Regions from separate parts of the Chitinibacter mangrovi genome, predicted to be linked through region 1. Evidence: predicted binding sites of a transcription regulator. Region 1 holds the regulator's gene; the other holds the start of a gene.

What was found. The regulator HrcA, encoded in region 1, represses chaperone genes, less so after heat shock. The targets are predictions, from matches to a motif close to ATTAGCACTCGNNNNNNNCGAGTGCTAAT.
Region 2: ABHF33_RS11190 (co-chaperone GroES) is a predicted target of HrcA. The motif match lies at 1,144-1,172, and genes of this name have one in related genera.

The regions. Positions count from the first base shown of each region.
Region 1 is NZ_CP157355.1:49,034-56,614, reverse strand. Features, by position in the region: gene ABHF33_RS00235 (GspE/PulE family protein) at 1-1,934, shown strand, start outside; gene ABHF33_RS00230 (HD domain-containing phosphohydrolase) at 1,952-3,535, shown strand; gene ABHF33_RS00225 (hypothetical protein) at 3,568-3,903, opposite strand; gene mltB (lytic murein transglycosylase B) at 4,077-5,126, opposite strand; gene hrcA (heat-inducible transcriptional repressor HrcA) at 5,233-6,240, opposite strand; gene ABHF33_RS00210 (NAD kinase) at 6,466-7,341, shown strand.
Region 2 is NZ_CP157355.1:2,370,972-2,378,552, forward strand. Features, by position in the region: gene groL (chaperonin GroEL) at 1-734, opposite strand, end outside; gene ABHF33_RS11190 (co-chaperone GroES) at 799-1,083, opposite strand; tRNA gene ABHF33_RS11195 (tRNA-Ser) at 1,438-1,527, opposite strand; tRNA gene ABHF33_RS11200 (tRNA-Ser) at 1,593-1,682, opposite strand; gene ABHF33_RS11205 (hypothetical protein) at 1,748-3,265, opposite strand; gene ABHF33_RS11210 (ABC-F family ATPase) at 3,556-5,160, shown strand; gene infA (translation initiation factor IF-1) at 5,336-5,599, opposite strand; gene ABHF33_RS11220 (DUF1615 family protein) at 5,792-7,012, shown strand; gene ABHF33_RS11225 (LysR family transcriptional regulator) at 7,102-7,581, shown strand, end outside.

The DNA.
Region 1 (7,581 bases):
TTCTGAATGACGGCGATGGCGTGCTGCTGGGCGTGGTTCAGCTGATCAATAACCGGACTCAACAGCCATTTGTTGAGCCCATGCTGCAAGGTGTTGGCTTGCTCGCCAAGACCTTGGCGGTGGCTTTCAGGCAGCGGCAGAGTACGGCTTATCCTTTTGTTCCGCAGCATAAATATCAGCAGCTGGTCGTTTCGGGGGCGCTATCTCCGGCGGCCTGGCAGGTGGCTTTGCGTGAGGCGCAAAAAAAACAGCAGGACATCGAAAAAGTGCTGCAGGAGGGGTATAGCGTCAGTAACGCCCAGATCGGCGCCTCGCTAGCCCTGTTTTTTGGCCAGCCTTACGAGCCATTCCGGCGCGAGCGCATCAAGCCGCTCGACATTCTGAAAAACCTCAAACGCGAATATCTGGCCGAGCAGCAATGGATACCGATTGATGAATCGGCTGAGGGCGTTGTAGTCATGACGACCGATCCGGAGCGCGTGCGCGGCGGTGCCTTGCAGTTTTTCGGTACGCGCAAACTGCAGATTCGTGTCACAACCCGGCAGGAATTTTTGCAAACGCTGGAGCAGTTTTTTGGCGTGCTTGATGCCAGCAGTATCGACACGCTGCTCGATGACATGAATGCCGAGGACGAATCTACCCCGCTGACGGTCGATGAAGTCAGCGCAGCACAGGATAATGAGGTGGTTCGCTTGGTAAACCAGATTATTGTCGACGCGCACAAGCAGGGCGCATCGGATATTCATATCGAGCCCTATCCTGGCGCGGCCAAAACGCAAATCCGCTTCCGGCGTGACGGGCAGTTGGTGCATTATCGCGAGGTGCCTTCGGCTTACCGCAATCCGCTGGTGACCCGGATCAAGATCATGTGCGATCTGGATATTAGCGAGCGGCGCAAACCGCAGGATGGCAAAATCAAGCTCAAAAAATACGTCCCTACGCTGGATATTGAGCTGCGCGTTGCGACAGTGCCAACGGCTGGTGGTCTTGAAGACGTGGTAATGCGTATTCTGGCCGCTGGTGAGCCATTGCCTTTGGAAAAGCTGGCTTTATCCGAGCGCAATCTGCAGCGTCTGAAGTCGGTGATAGACAAGCCATACGGCCTGTTTTTTGTCTGCGGCCCTACGGGCTCGGGTAAAACCACCACCTTGCATTCGGTATTGAAATACCTCAACACGCCAGAGACCAAAATCTGGACTGCAGAAGATCCGGTGGAAATTACCCAGCAAGGCCTGCGGCAAGTGCAGGTCAATAGCAAGGCTGGTTTGAGTTTCGCTTCCATCATGCGCTCTTTCCTGCGCGCCGACCCCGATGTCATTATGGTGGGCGAGATGCGCGATGCCGAAACCACCAGTGTGGGTATTGAGGCATCGCTGACCGGGCATTTGGTGCTGGCTACGCTGCATACCAATAGCGCACCGGAATCGATTATCCGCCTGCTGGATATGGGGATGGACCCTTTCAATTTTGCCGATGCCCTGCTGGGCATTCTGGCGCAAAGGCTGGCGCGGCGTTTGTGCCCGCATTGCAAAACGGCTTATGAGCCAGACGCAAAGGAAATTGAGCAAATGCTGGCTGAATACAGCAGTGATTTGCTCGGTACACCGCAGTGGCAGGCCGACCCGGAGGCGGCGAGTCAAAAGTTGAACGCCGAATGGCAGCAAGCCTATGCACCCAAAGGCCGGTATCAGCTTTATAAAGCCAAAGGTTGTGACGAATGTGGCGGCACGGGCTATAAAGGGCGTGTCGGTTTGCACGAGTTGATGGTGGGCACGGATGCGGCTAAAAAGCTGATTCAGGAGCACGCCCGTGTGGCCGAGCTATTGTCTTGCGCGCTGGACGAAGGCATGCGCACCTTGAAACAGGATGGCATTGAAAAAGTCATGCAGGGTATGACCGACATGGCCCAGATCAGGAAGGTCTGCATCAAGTGACCCCATGGGGGTATTAAATGAACGAACAAGAATTACAGCAGCGCCTGAACAAACTTAATGCGATTGGTGTGGCCTTATCGGGTGAAACGCAGATCAAGCGTCTGGTCGAGAGCATTCTGGTGGCCGCGACCGATCTGGTACGCGCTGATGCGGGCACCTTGTATCTGCTTAAAGACAATGCGCTGCATTTTGAGATTTTGCTCAATACCACACTGGGGCTGGCGCAAGGCGGCACCAGCGGCATACCTGTCACGCTGCCTCCAGTGCCGTTGACGCTGGCAGACGGTCGCCCCAATCTGGCTAATGTGGTGGCGTGCGCTGTTAATCAAAATTGCACGATCAATATTGTCGATGCCTATACCAGTGCGGACTATGATTTTTCGGGCACTCGCCGTTTTGATCAGCACTCGGGCTATCATTCCAAATCGTTCCTGTCGGTGCCGATGCGCGACCATGAAGGGCGCATTATTGGCGTGTTGCAGCTGATCAATGCCCTGAATGATCAGCATGAAATTGAGGCTTTTACCCTCAATGATCAGCATCTGGTCGAGTCGCTGGCGTCGCAAGCGGCGATTGCGCTCACCAATCGGCGGCTGATTTTATCGCTGCAGAAACTCTTTGAAGGGTTTATCAATCTGATCAATCTGGCGATTGACGACAAATCGCCCTACACCGGCGGCCACTGTCAGCGCGTGCCCGAGCTGACCATGATGCTCGCTGATGCAGTCAACCGCTGTACAACGGGCGAATTGGCCTCATTTTCAATGACCGAACGCGATCGTTATGAGTTGAAAATTGCAGGCTTGCTCCACGACTGCGGCAAAATCACCACGCCGGTGCATGTGGTCGATAAAGCCACCAAATTACAAACCATTTTTGACCGGATCGAGCTGATCGATACGCGCTTTGAAGTGCTGCTGCGCGATCTGGAAATCGCCTTGCTGCGCGGAGTGATCACCGCCGAGCGCTACGAGCAGGAGCGCCAGGATCTGCTAGCTGATCGCGATTTTATCCGTGCGGTGAACAAGGGTGGTGAAATGCTGCCCGATGAAGATATTGCGCGGATTGCGGCGATTGCCACGCGCAGCTGGCAGCCTGCTCTGGCGAGCACGGCGCAGAATTTTTTATCGGCTAACGAGCAGGAAAATCTGTCAATCCGCAAAGGCACCCTGACGGCTGCCGAGCGCGACATTATCAACCGGCATATTGAAATCACCATCCAGATGCTCGAAGCGCTGCCTTGGCCCGCGCACCTGAAAAACGTCCCCGAATACGCAGGCGGGCATCATGAGCGCATGGACGGCAAGGGCTATCCGCGCGGTCTGAGGCGCGAGCAAATGAGTGTTCAGGCACGGATTATGGGTATTGCCGATGTATTTGAAGCCCTGACCGCGCGTGATCGACCGTATAAAGACGGGATGAAGCTCTCGGTGGCGCTAAAAATACTGACGCGCATGGCGTGCGAGCAGCACGTCGACAAGGAACTACTCAAAATCTTTCTGCGTGAGCGGGTCTGGTTTGACTATGCCACGCGCTTTTTGAATCAAAGCCAGGTCGATGAGGTGGATATTGCCGCACTACTGGCTCAGCTCGAAGCCTGAGTTTCAGGCCTCTGGTATCCGAAATGCGCCATTTAGCGCGGCATAAATAAAAACGCCGCGCAAAAGGCAACGCAACACAACATGGCAAACAAGCCTAGCGATTGTGTGGCGACAAAGAAATAGCGCCATACACGGCTTTCTATTCTTTTCCAGCCCCCGGTTCTTTGCGCGTACCAGATCCCGGCCATAAAACCGCCCATGGCTTCGTAATCATTCAGAAAAACGTCAATCCGTGGCGGCAGGGCGTCGCTGTAGTTGTCTTTGAGGTAGCTATACATCATTGACGCAAACAGGGCATACAGCCCGCCACCGAGCAGCGCACCCAGAATCAGAAACGGCAATCCAAAACTGAAAAACCAAGCATTCATCGACTTGTCCTTATTGCTGCGTGGAGTGAATGCTGCTTACTTTGGGTTTATTTGCGCAGTCTGTCAATTTGCTTTCAGGGACTTGCGGTTTTTCTGCGCTAGATTGAATTGGCTTTAATGGGTATCTGTCTGCAGGTCTTGTCTATATTCCGCTGTAGGCATATACCCATGGCTTATTTTCTGGCCTTGTCCACTTGCTTGGCAAGCTTTTTGGCTGCTGCCGGTTTGGGCAGATCGTCGCCATTGACATAGGCTTTCTTGATTTCATCGGCCAATTGCAACACCGCAGTCGCGTACAGCGTGCTCTTGTTGTAGCGGGTGATCACGTAGAAATTGTTAAAGCCCAAAAAGTGCTGGATAAAGCCCGGCTCGGTTTCCAGTGTGTAGAGCACTGCTTGCTGCTTGGTGTTGACTTCATTAATCGGTGCCACGCCTTTGGCGATCAGCTCGTCCACGGTGTAGTGCAGCTTGAATTTATCGGCCACCAATTGAGTCGGATCGCCATTGAAGTTGACCGCGGTGTAGGTGTCGCCGCCGTCTTGCCAGCCGTGCTGATTCAGGTAGTAGGCCACCGAGGCCATCGCGTCGCCGGGGTTGCTCCAGATGTCGTGAAAGCCGTCTTTGTCCCAGTCTTGCGCCCATTTGCGAAACGAGGTGGGCATAAATTGGGGCCAGCCCATCGCGCCGGCGTAGCTGCCTTTAAAGCTCAGTGGGTCTTTCTTCTCTTCGCGCGCCAGTAGGAATAGTTGGGTGAGCTCTCCCTGGAAATATTCAGCGCGGCGCGGGTAATTAAATGCAATGGTTGATAGCGCATCGACAATCCGGAATGAGCCGGTGTATCGGCCGTAATTCGTTTCTGCGCCTAGGATGGCGAGCAATACCTCGGGGGCAACTTGGTATTTGCGCGTGATGTCGCCAAGCAAAATCGCATTTTCGCGCCAGAATTTGGCGCCATTGTTAATGCGGGTTTTGTTAACGAAATTGGCTTCAAATTCATGCCATGGGCGGCTGGTGGAGGGCTTGTCCAAGATCGTGATGATATTGCCTTTGAATTCGGCCTGTTGCAGCCAGCCCGCGATTTCCTCGGGGGCAAAGCCATGATCCAGTGCAGTTTTGTTGATGTATTGCTGCACTTCAGGGCGGCTGATTAATTCGTCGTCGGCCAAGACGGCGGTGCTGCTGAGGGTGAGGAGGAGGGTCGCGGCTAGGGTTTTGAAATTCATGGTTCGCTCAGTTTTGGGGTCGGATTCGGCGCGCTGGCGCTGAACGGGGCGTAGGTCGGTGATTCACCTGCGCCGGATTAATTGGGTTAGTTCGCTTAATGAGTACTTAATTAGAGAGGGCCGAGCTCAGCAGCTTGGCGGTGATGTCCACAATCGGTATCACGCGCTCGTACGCCATTCGCGTTGGGCCAATCACGCCCAGCGTGCCAACGACTTCGCCATTGACTTGATAGGGCGCAGTAATTACCGAGCATTCATCGAGCGGCGCTAGGCCCGACTCGCCACCAATATAAATCTGTACGCCTTCGGCGTGGTGGCCTTGCTCAAGTAATTGCAATAGGGCGGTTTTTTGTTCAAAAAGTTCAAATAGCTGACGCATGCGCTGCATATCGCCGGAAAAATCATGCAGGCCTAATAATTGGTGCTCGCCAGCAATCACCATATGTTCGCTATTGAGATTGCTGCTGACTGCCACAGCGGCATTCATCAGGCTGGTCAGGTCTTGTTTGACGCGAATGACATCGCTTTGCAGCCAGCCCAGTAGATTGCTCAGCGTTTTTCCGGCGCAATGCTCATTTAAAAAGTTAGCAGCGTTGATGAGCTCGTTGGGCGCAAAATGGCGCTCGGTTTGCACGATGCGGTTTTGCACATCGCCATCATTGGTCACCAAAATCAGCAACACGCGCTTATCACCGAGTGGCAAAAATTCGATTTGCTTTAAATGCAGCTCGCTGCGCTTGGGCGTCATCACCACGCCAGCAAATTGCGTCAGCTGTGACAATAATTGCGACGCCGCCACAATGCTGTGCTGCGGATTATCATTGGGTAGCGCATGCGTGGTGGTGATCTGGATTTGCTCCAGCGGCTGCACTGCCAGCAGCGTATCGACAAACAGCCGATAGCCTTGCGCGGTGGGAATCCGCCCCGCCGAAGTATGCGGGCTGGCCACCAGACCCAGATGCTCCAGATCGGCCATCACATTGCGGATCGTCGCACTGCTGACATCCAGCCCCGAAAATTGCGACAAGGCTTTCGAGCCCACCGGCTGGCCGTCGGCGATATAGCGCTCGACCAGCGTTTTGAGCAGAATTTGAGATCGGTCGTTCAGATGCATGGGATTACCTAAGTCAAAAACGAGCGAAAAGTATGAAGTGCAAGGCAGAAAATGGCGAAAACCGGAGTTTACTCGAGTAAATGAGGATTTTGAGCCATTTTTTCGATGCGTAGCGAGTGCAGAGCTAGCAGCAATTCATGCTTTGCAGCCGTTTTTCGCTGGATTTTACCTGCTCTTTGGTATATTAATGCGGCTGCTCCCCGATAAATTCAAGCCTTCAACGCCATGCACAGCCTATTCAAAACCATCGCCCTTGTGGGGCGCCTCAATACGCCATCGCTGGGCGACCCGATCCGCCGCCTCGCGGCCCTGCTCGAATCGTGCGATGTCAAAGTCCTGATCGAAGGCAAAATTGCGCAAGAGCATGAAATTAGCGCTTACCAATGCGTTGATCGCGATCACATCGGTAAGCTGGCCGATCTGGTGATTGTGCTAGGGGGGGATGGTACCATGCTGTCAGTCGCACGGTTATTGGCACCGTACCGTATACCTCTGATGGGTATTAATCAGGGGCGGCTGGGCTTTATGACTGATATTCCATTGCATGAGATGGAAAAATCGGTCCCCAATATTCTGGCCGGGCAATTTGTCCCTGAAGAGCGCATCTTGCTCGAAGCGAGCATTTTGCGCGAGGGCAAAACCATTAATACCTCGCTGGCGTTTAACGATGTGGTATTTAGCCGTGGCTCGATAGGTTCGATGATTGAATTCGAGATTTTTGTTGATAGCCAGTTTGTCTACAGTCAGCGCTCGGATGGCTTAGTCGTTTCAACACCAACCGGCTCGACCGCGTATGCGCTGGCCTCCGGCGGCCCGATTTTGCACCCATCGCTACCGGCGATTACCTTGGTGCCGATCTGCCCGCAATCACTGTCGAATCGCCCGATTGTGGTGTCTGAAAACGCCCAAGTCGAATTTCTGCTCACCCGCGGCCAAGACGCTCGGGTGTATTTCGACAATCAATCCGATTTTGAACTACAGGAAATGGATAAAGTCCTGATCCGCCGCTATACCAACTCGCTGCGCATTCTGCATCCGCATGGGTATAGCTACTACGATATGTTGCGGGCTAAGTTGCGCTGGGGTGAGAAGTTATTGTAATCACCGCTGGAAACTACTGCGAAGCTTGATTACTGCGTTAAAAATCTCCTCAAAATCCTCATTTACCTCGGTAAATTCCGGTTTTTCGTCGATTTTTGCCTTGTACTCAAGTTTCTCGCTACGTTTCCAGCTCGCTTTTTATTCTTTTCTAGTCGGTCGATAAAACTGATTTTGCAGTTAATCGCCCACATCCTGTTTTTCCCTCTTGCCCAAAATCCAAACTTTCCTTAAAGTGAACGT
Region 2 (7,581 bases), 1.3 Mb from region 1:
CGGCCTGCTTTAGCGACTTGTTCCAGTACTGGCAGCAGATCACGGATGTTGCTGATTTTTTTGTCGAACAACAGTACGAACGGGTTGTCCAGTGCAGCGATTTGTTTGTCCGGGTTGTTGATGAAGTACGGTGACAGGTAGCCACGGTCGAACTGCATACCTTCAACCACGTCTAATTCGTCTTCCAGACCTGAACCGTCTTCAACGGTGATCACGCCTTCTTTGCCGACTTTGTCCATTGCAGCAGCGATTTTTTCGCCAATGATTTCGTCAGAGTTGGCAGAGATCGAGCCAACTTGAGCGATTTCTTTGCTGGTTGTACAAGGCTTAGCGATGTTTTTCAGCTCGCCCACCAAAGTCACTACCGCTTTGTCGATACCGCGTTTCAGATCCATTGGGTTCATGCCGGCCGCAACGTATTTCATGCCTTCTTGCACGATGGCTTGCGCCAATACGGTTGCAGTTGTGGTGCCGTCACCGGCGATGTCAGAAGTTTTAGACGCCACTTCTTTGACCATTTGTGCGCCCATGTTTTCGAATTTGTCTTTCAATTCGATTTCTTTGGCAACAGATACCCCGTCTTTGGTGATCGTTGGCGCGCCGAAAGAGCGCTCCAGAACCACATTGCGACCTTTAGGGCCCAAAGTCACTTTCACTGCGTTCGCCAATACGTTAACGCCGTTGACCATTTTTGCGCGTGCGTTATCACCAAACAGAACTTCTTTTGCAGCCATTTTTCAATTCTCCAAATTCATGATCATCCGGCGTAATGCCGGGAAACAATGTTTGATTGTGGGATTACTCAACGATCGCGAAAATTTCTTCTTCACGGACAACAACCAGCTCTTCGCCGTCGATTTTCACGCTTTGCGCGTATTTGCCCAGCAATACTTTGTCGCCGACTTTAACGGTGAGCGCTTGAACGCTGCCGTTGTCCAGTACTTTGCCTGCACCAACTGCAATCACTTCACCCAGATCCGGTTTCTCTGCTGCGCTGCCTGCGAGCAAGATGCCTGATGCGGTTTTTTCTTCAGCTTCAACGCGCTTGATCACAACACGGTCATGCAATGGACGGATTTTCATGGTGTTTAAAACTCCTGAGTACAAGTTCGTTAATTCAGAATTTGATTGGCAGAAGAGGCATTTAGCACTCTCTGCGCTTGAGTGCTAAATAGTAGGGGCGAGTGCAGGGCTTTTCAAGAGGCTGACGCTAAAAATCATCGGCTTTTTACGGGGCAGCAGCTTTGCTTGTTCTAAAAGTGGCGGTTGTTGGTGCTGGCGATCGTTGTGTCTTTCGCAGACGAGGTTGCAGTAGGTGATGCTGCTGGATTTTTGCTTGGGGTATATGCCTGAAGGCTAGGAGCAGACTGCTCTGCGGGGCAATACCCCGGGGAAATGAAAAATGCCCTGAGCAAGCTCAGGGCATTTTGGAATTTTTGGCGGAAGCGCAGAGATTCGAACTCTGGGGGGACTCACATCCCCGACGGTTTTCAAGACCGCTGCCTTAAACCACTCAGCCACGCTTCCGTACTTTTAAATTGTATTTCGAATAAAAAAGCCCCGACAGCGTCAGAGCTCATTTATGTATTCATTGGCGGAAGCGCAGAGATTCGAACTCTGGGGGGACTCACATCCCCGACGGTTTTCAAGACCGCTGCCTTAAACCACTCAGCCACGCTTCCGTTCTTGAATAGGTGCGCATATTAGCAAGGTTTTTTGCGCTTGTCTCGCTTTTTTGCAATTTTTTTTACAATTTTTCCAAAACAGCGAAATTAGCCAGTGATGCATTGGCCGTGTGTTCAATCGCCGGTGAGAGCCGGATGCGGTAGGTTTTACCTTGCGCAGCAAGGCGGAATTCGCGATTGTCGGCAAAAAACGCTTGCGGTACGACCAGGAAACGATTCTGGTTGATCGTGGTGTTTTCTGGCGAATACACGCCAAAAAAACTGCGATTGCCCAGTAGCGGCGTGAGCTCAACGACGATGGGCGTTTGCGACACCGTTTCAATGCCGACATTCACCTGACCTTCGCGGGTTTTGGTAATGCGGCGTACGATGCCGACCGAAACCGGGCTCATGCCGACACCATCCATACCAACGATTTCACCCACTTGCAGCGCGTCTTCGCGATCTGTCTGGTAATTCACGCCAAAGCCGGTGGCGCTTTCATTATCAATCGTCCAGCGATCCCGGCTCGATTGCTGCGGTGGCGTGCCGCGCAGATGGCTGATGACATCATCGAGCCCGCGTGTGACATTAATCGATTTTTGCGTGGCGCGGCGCTCCGACTTGCGTACCGGCGCTGGTGCGTCGCGTGACCAGAGCGAGATCAGATGTTGCATCAAGTCCAGATTGGCGGCATTGGCCGAATCCGGTGGCAGCCCCAACTGGCTGGCTTCTTCGCCCTGATTTAGTTTTTCGATGGTTTCCTTGATGTGCAAAACCAAGGTTTCGGTAAACCAGTAGCGCCAGTTTTCACCGACCATATCGCGGCGCAAACGTTTGGGTGGGGTTGATCCGGCCACATTAATGGCAAATAGCTGGCGGTTGGGGTTGATCTGGGTTTCCAGATCGATCCGGCTAACCCAGCGCTTGAGCCACTGGGTCACCAGCTCGATTTGCGCCGATTGCATTTTTTCCGGGTGCGCCAGCGACAGCATCATCAGCACCATGTATTCGCGGCGCACGTCGGTGATTTCCATTTCCGGATACGGCTGCAAAGGGGTTGAGGCAAAACCCTGTTGCTCGGCGTATAGGTAAAGGCGGTTCAAGTTGCGCCAGGTGCGGCTATCGACTTCCATGTAGCGCAAATAAGACCAGCGAGCCTGTTCGACAAAATACATGATGCCGCGCAGCGTAAACACTTGCAGCTCTTTTTCTAGGCCGCGTGGCAGGCTTTGGCTGGCTTGTTTGACGCAGAAACGATAGGCATCGCCCATATCGTTCCAGAATGCCAGTAAGGTCGGTAAAACCTGCTTCGGGCTGGCACCGTCGTCCAGTGTTTTGCCCTGATAGATTTCCACCAGATGCGCCTGCAGTGAGCGGGCTTTTTCATCCAAGTAAGGAACGGTTTTAAAGCGTTCCTTGGCGCTGGTTTTCGGGTTGCTATTAAGTTGTTTGAGTGCTTTTACAATTTCGATTTGCGCTTGCAGGATGTCGCTCTCGGGGAGCTCCTGCATCATAATCGTGGCCGACTTGTAGTTGTGGACGCCTTCTTGTTCGCGTTTTCCGAGCAGCGCCCCGATCAGACTTTTAAAGTCAAACATAGGGTTATTCCTAGCTATGCCTTAATTATTAAATATATTTTTATCCTGCAACGATAAACGTGTTCTTGGCTTTGCGGCAAGCTTTGCCTTTGTTTTTCCAAGATATAGTGCCCGCGCTGTTGCAGTAATGTGATGTTGCGCACATTTTGCCCGAATCATGCTGTTTTGTAATTACAAAACCAGACGCAGGGGCTGTGATAAAATACTGCGTTTTCAGCCGCTTGGCTGCGCGCTTTGCGGCGAGCTTGAGCGAATTCTTCTCGCTGATGGTGATAGGGCACACGCACAATATGATTAGTTCTAATGGCATTACGATGCAGTTTGGCGCCAAGCCACTGTTCGAAAAAGTCTCGGTAAAATTTGGCGATGGTAATCGCTATGGTTTGATTGGCGCCAATGGTTGCGGTAAATCGACCTTTATGAAAATCCTCGGTGGCGATCTGGAGCCGAGTGCAGGTAATGTTTCGCTCGAGCCGGGCGTTCGCCTCGGTAAATTAAAGCAGGATCAGTTTGCCTACGAAGATCAGCGCGTGCTCGATGTCGTGATGCAAGGGCACGTTGAATTGTGGGCGGCGATCCACGAGCGTGATGCCATTTACGCCAATCTGGATGCGACCGAGGACGACTATATGCGTGCTGCCGAGCTGGAAGGCTTGGTCGCTGAATATGATGGTTATACCGCCGAAGCGCGCGCGGGCGCATTGCTACTTGGCGCGGGCGTGCCGATTGAGCAGCACAATGGCCCGATGTCAGATGTGGCACCGGGTTGGAAATTGCGCGTTTTGCTCGCGCAAGCGCTGTTCAGTAACCCTGACGTGCTGCTGCTCGATGAGCCGACCAATAACTTGGACATCAACACGATTCGCTGGCTGGAACACACGTTGAACGAGCGTAATTCAACGATGATCATTATTTCCCATGACCGTCACTTCTTGAATCAGGTGTGTACGCATGTGGCCGACGTTGATTACGGCAATATCCAGATTTACCCGGGTAATTACGACGATTATATGCTGGCATCGACTCAGGCTCGCGAGCGCGCGCTGACCGATAACAGCAAGGCCAAAGAGCGCGTGGCCGAGTTGCAGGCGTTTGCGCAGCGTTTTGCGGCGAATAAATCGAAAAGCCGTCAGGCGACCAGCCGTTTGAAACTGGCGGACAAGATCAAGGAAGGTATGGTTGAAGTGAAGCCATCTTCACGTCAGAACCCGTATATCCGCTTTGAAATGGACGAGAAGCAAAAGCTGCATCGCCAAGCGTTTGAAATGACCAATGTATCCAAAGCCTTCGACAAAACGCTGTTTTCCAAGCTGAACTTCATTTTTGAAGCGGGCCAGAAAATGGCGGTGATCGGTGGGAATGGCGTGGGTAAATCGACGCTGATGAAAATGCTGGTGGGGGTCTTGGAGCCGGATGCCGGTACGATCAAATGGGCAGAAAAAGCCGAGCCGGGCTATTTTGCGCAGGATCATGAAGAAGACTTCGCTGAAGACATCACGCTATTTGACTGGATGAAGCAATGGGGCCAGCCTGGTGATGATGACCAAGTGATTCGTGGCATCTTGGGTCGCCTGTTGTTTGGCGGCGATGATGTGAAAAAATCGGTCAAAGTACTATCGGGTGGTGAAAAAGGCCGCATGCTGTACGGCAAGCTGATTTTGCAAAAGCCAAACGTGCTGGTGATGGATGAGCCAACCAATCACATGGATATGGAATCGATCGAGTCGTTGAATATGGCGCTGGAGCTGTATAAAGGTACGCTGATTTTCGTTTCGCACGACCGCCAGTTTGTATCGTCTTTGGCGACGCAGATTCTGGAATTGAATGGCGATGGTACGTACACCCACTTCCTGGGTGGTTACGAGGAATACCTCGAAAGCCGTGGTCTGGAATAAGCTGTACAGTATTGAAGGTATTCAAACAAAAAACCCAGCGCTGGCTGGGTTTTTTTTATGGTGCGCATTGCTTTGTGATGCGGTGTGAAGGGCAATAAAAAACCGAGCCTAAGCTCGGTCTTGGGGTATTGCCTTGTAGCCCAGTATGCACTTGGCTTACGGCGCTATACCCGTATTAGCGGCGGCGGAAGTTGCCACCTGCAGGAGGGCCGCCACGCTCGTCTTTGTGACGGAAAGTGACGCGACCTTTGGTCAAGTCATAGGGTGACATTTCAACAGTCACACGGTCGCCCGCGATAATACGGATGTGGTTTTGACGAATCTTGCCTGAAGCGTAGGCAGTGATTTCGATCCCATTCGTCAGAGTTACACGAAAGCGCGTGTCCGGGAAAACCTCGGCCACAACACCTTCCATTTCAACTACGTCTTCTTTTGACATGCTTTATTCCAGTAAGGCTGACGCCGATCTGTTTGAGCGTCATTTTTTTAAATAAGGGCGAACTATACAGGTTTTAGCCGAAAATTGCGCCACTTTTTGTGCGTTTTTGAGCGTAACCATTTGTATTTATGCTTGATTCAGTGTAGCAGCAACTTTAAGCTTGCCGCCTCTATGAAGTGGAATCGAATACCAATGCGTCGGATCTTGATATTAAGCGCGGCTTTGCTCCTTGCTGCCTGTGCCAGCCAGCCCGTAACAGCGCCGCTGGCCACGCCTAGCGTGAGCCCGGAGCCCACCGCAACAGCGCAGAGCATGCCTGCCCAAACTCCCCAGCCTACGCCTAGCGTGAGCCCAATACCCAGCACAGCGCCAACGGTGAGGCCGAGCGCGCGTCCGCAGATCAGCGAGGCGCAGGGGCGGGTACTGATGGGCAAGCTACTCCCCGCCAAAATGCCAGATCGCGAGGGCTGGATTGACGATATGCTCGACGCGTTTACCGCGCTCAAGCTGGCCTATACGCCGGAATATATTTGCGCGCTGGCCGCCACCATTGAGCAGGAGTCGAGCTGGCAAGGCGATCCGGTGGTGCCGGGTTTGCCAAAAATTGTCTGGGGCGCGATTGAAGATCGGGCAGAAAAATATCATCTGCCGCTGCTTGCGGTGCAGACCGCGCTGCTGAAAACATCGCCCACTGGAAAAAGCTACAAAGCCCGCATTGACAGCTTGCGCACCGAGCGTGAAATGAACGATCTATTTGAAGATTTGGCGGCCGAGGCCAAGAATCTGAACTTGCCGCTGAATATGAAAAACCCGATTCGTACTGGCGGGCCCATGCAGGTGAGCATCGAGTTTGCCCAGTCGCATGTCAAAGTGTGGCCTTATCCGTATGCGATGAAAGGCAGCGTGCGCAGCGAAGTATTTACTCGCCGGGGAGGGGTGTATTTTGGTACAGCCATTCTGCTGCAATATCCAGCGCCCTATACTGATATGGTGTATCGCTTTGCCGATTTTAATGCCGGGCGCTATGCCAGCCGCAACGCGGCCTTTCAGCAGGTGGTATCGCATCTGAGTGGCAAGGAGTTGGTTGAAGACGGTGATTTGTTACGCTACCAGAATGGCAATCCAAGCGGCACCAGCAGTGTGCAATCGGCTTTGTACGGGATGTCTACGCAGCTGGGCCTGAGTCGGGATGAAATTTTGCGCGATCTAAAGCTGGAAAAACTCAATGCGTTTGCCCAGTCGCCCCTGTATCAAAAAGTGTATGCGCTGGCCGAGCGCAACGGCAAAAGCTGGCCGCGCGCCAGCATGCCGCAGATTGATTTGAAGAGCCCGAAAATTACCCGCAAGCTCACCACCGAATGGTTTGCCAACCGGGTTAAATGGCGTTACGACACCTGCATGAAGCGGCTTTGATGCACCGATTGCCGATGTCGATGATTGCTTCGCCTGCCGCCTATATTTATAATTTGGATTAATCAATTCAATTTTATTGAAGGCGCAGAATGAAATTCACCCTGAGGCAATTGGAAGTTTTCGTCGCTGTGGGGCAGGGGGAGAGTGTATCGCGCGCCGCCGAGCAGTTGAAAATGTCGCAATCGGCAACCAGCACGGCGCTGGCCGAGCTGGAGCGCCAGTATGAGATGCGGCTGTTTGACCGCGTTGGCAAGCGCTTGCAGCTCAATGAATTGGGTGCGCTGCTGCTGCCGCGTGCGATTGAATTGCTCGACCGGGTGCAAAGCATGGATGCCATGCTCAGTGGCCAGCATGGCTTTGGCCCTTTGCGTGTTGGCGCTACGCTGACGATAGGCAATTATCTGGCAACCCTGCTGATTGGTGATTTTATGCGCCAGCATCCGGGGTGTCGCGTGAGCTTGGCCGTGCATAACACCGCGACGATTGTGAATCAGGTGGTGCATTTTGAGCTGGATCTGGGGCTGATTGAGGGCGATTGCCAGCACCCAGATTTGATTGTCTTGCCGTGG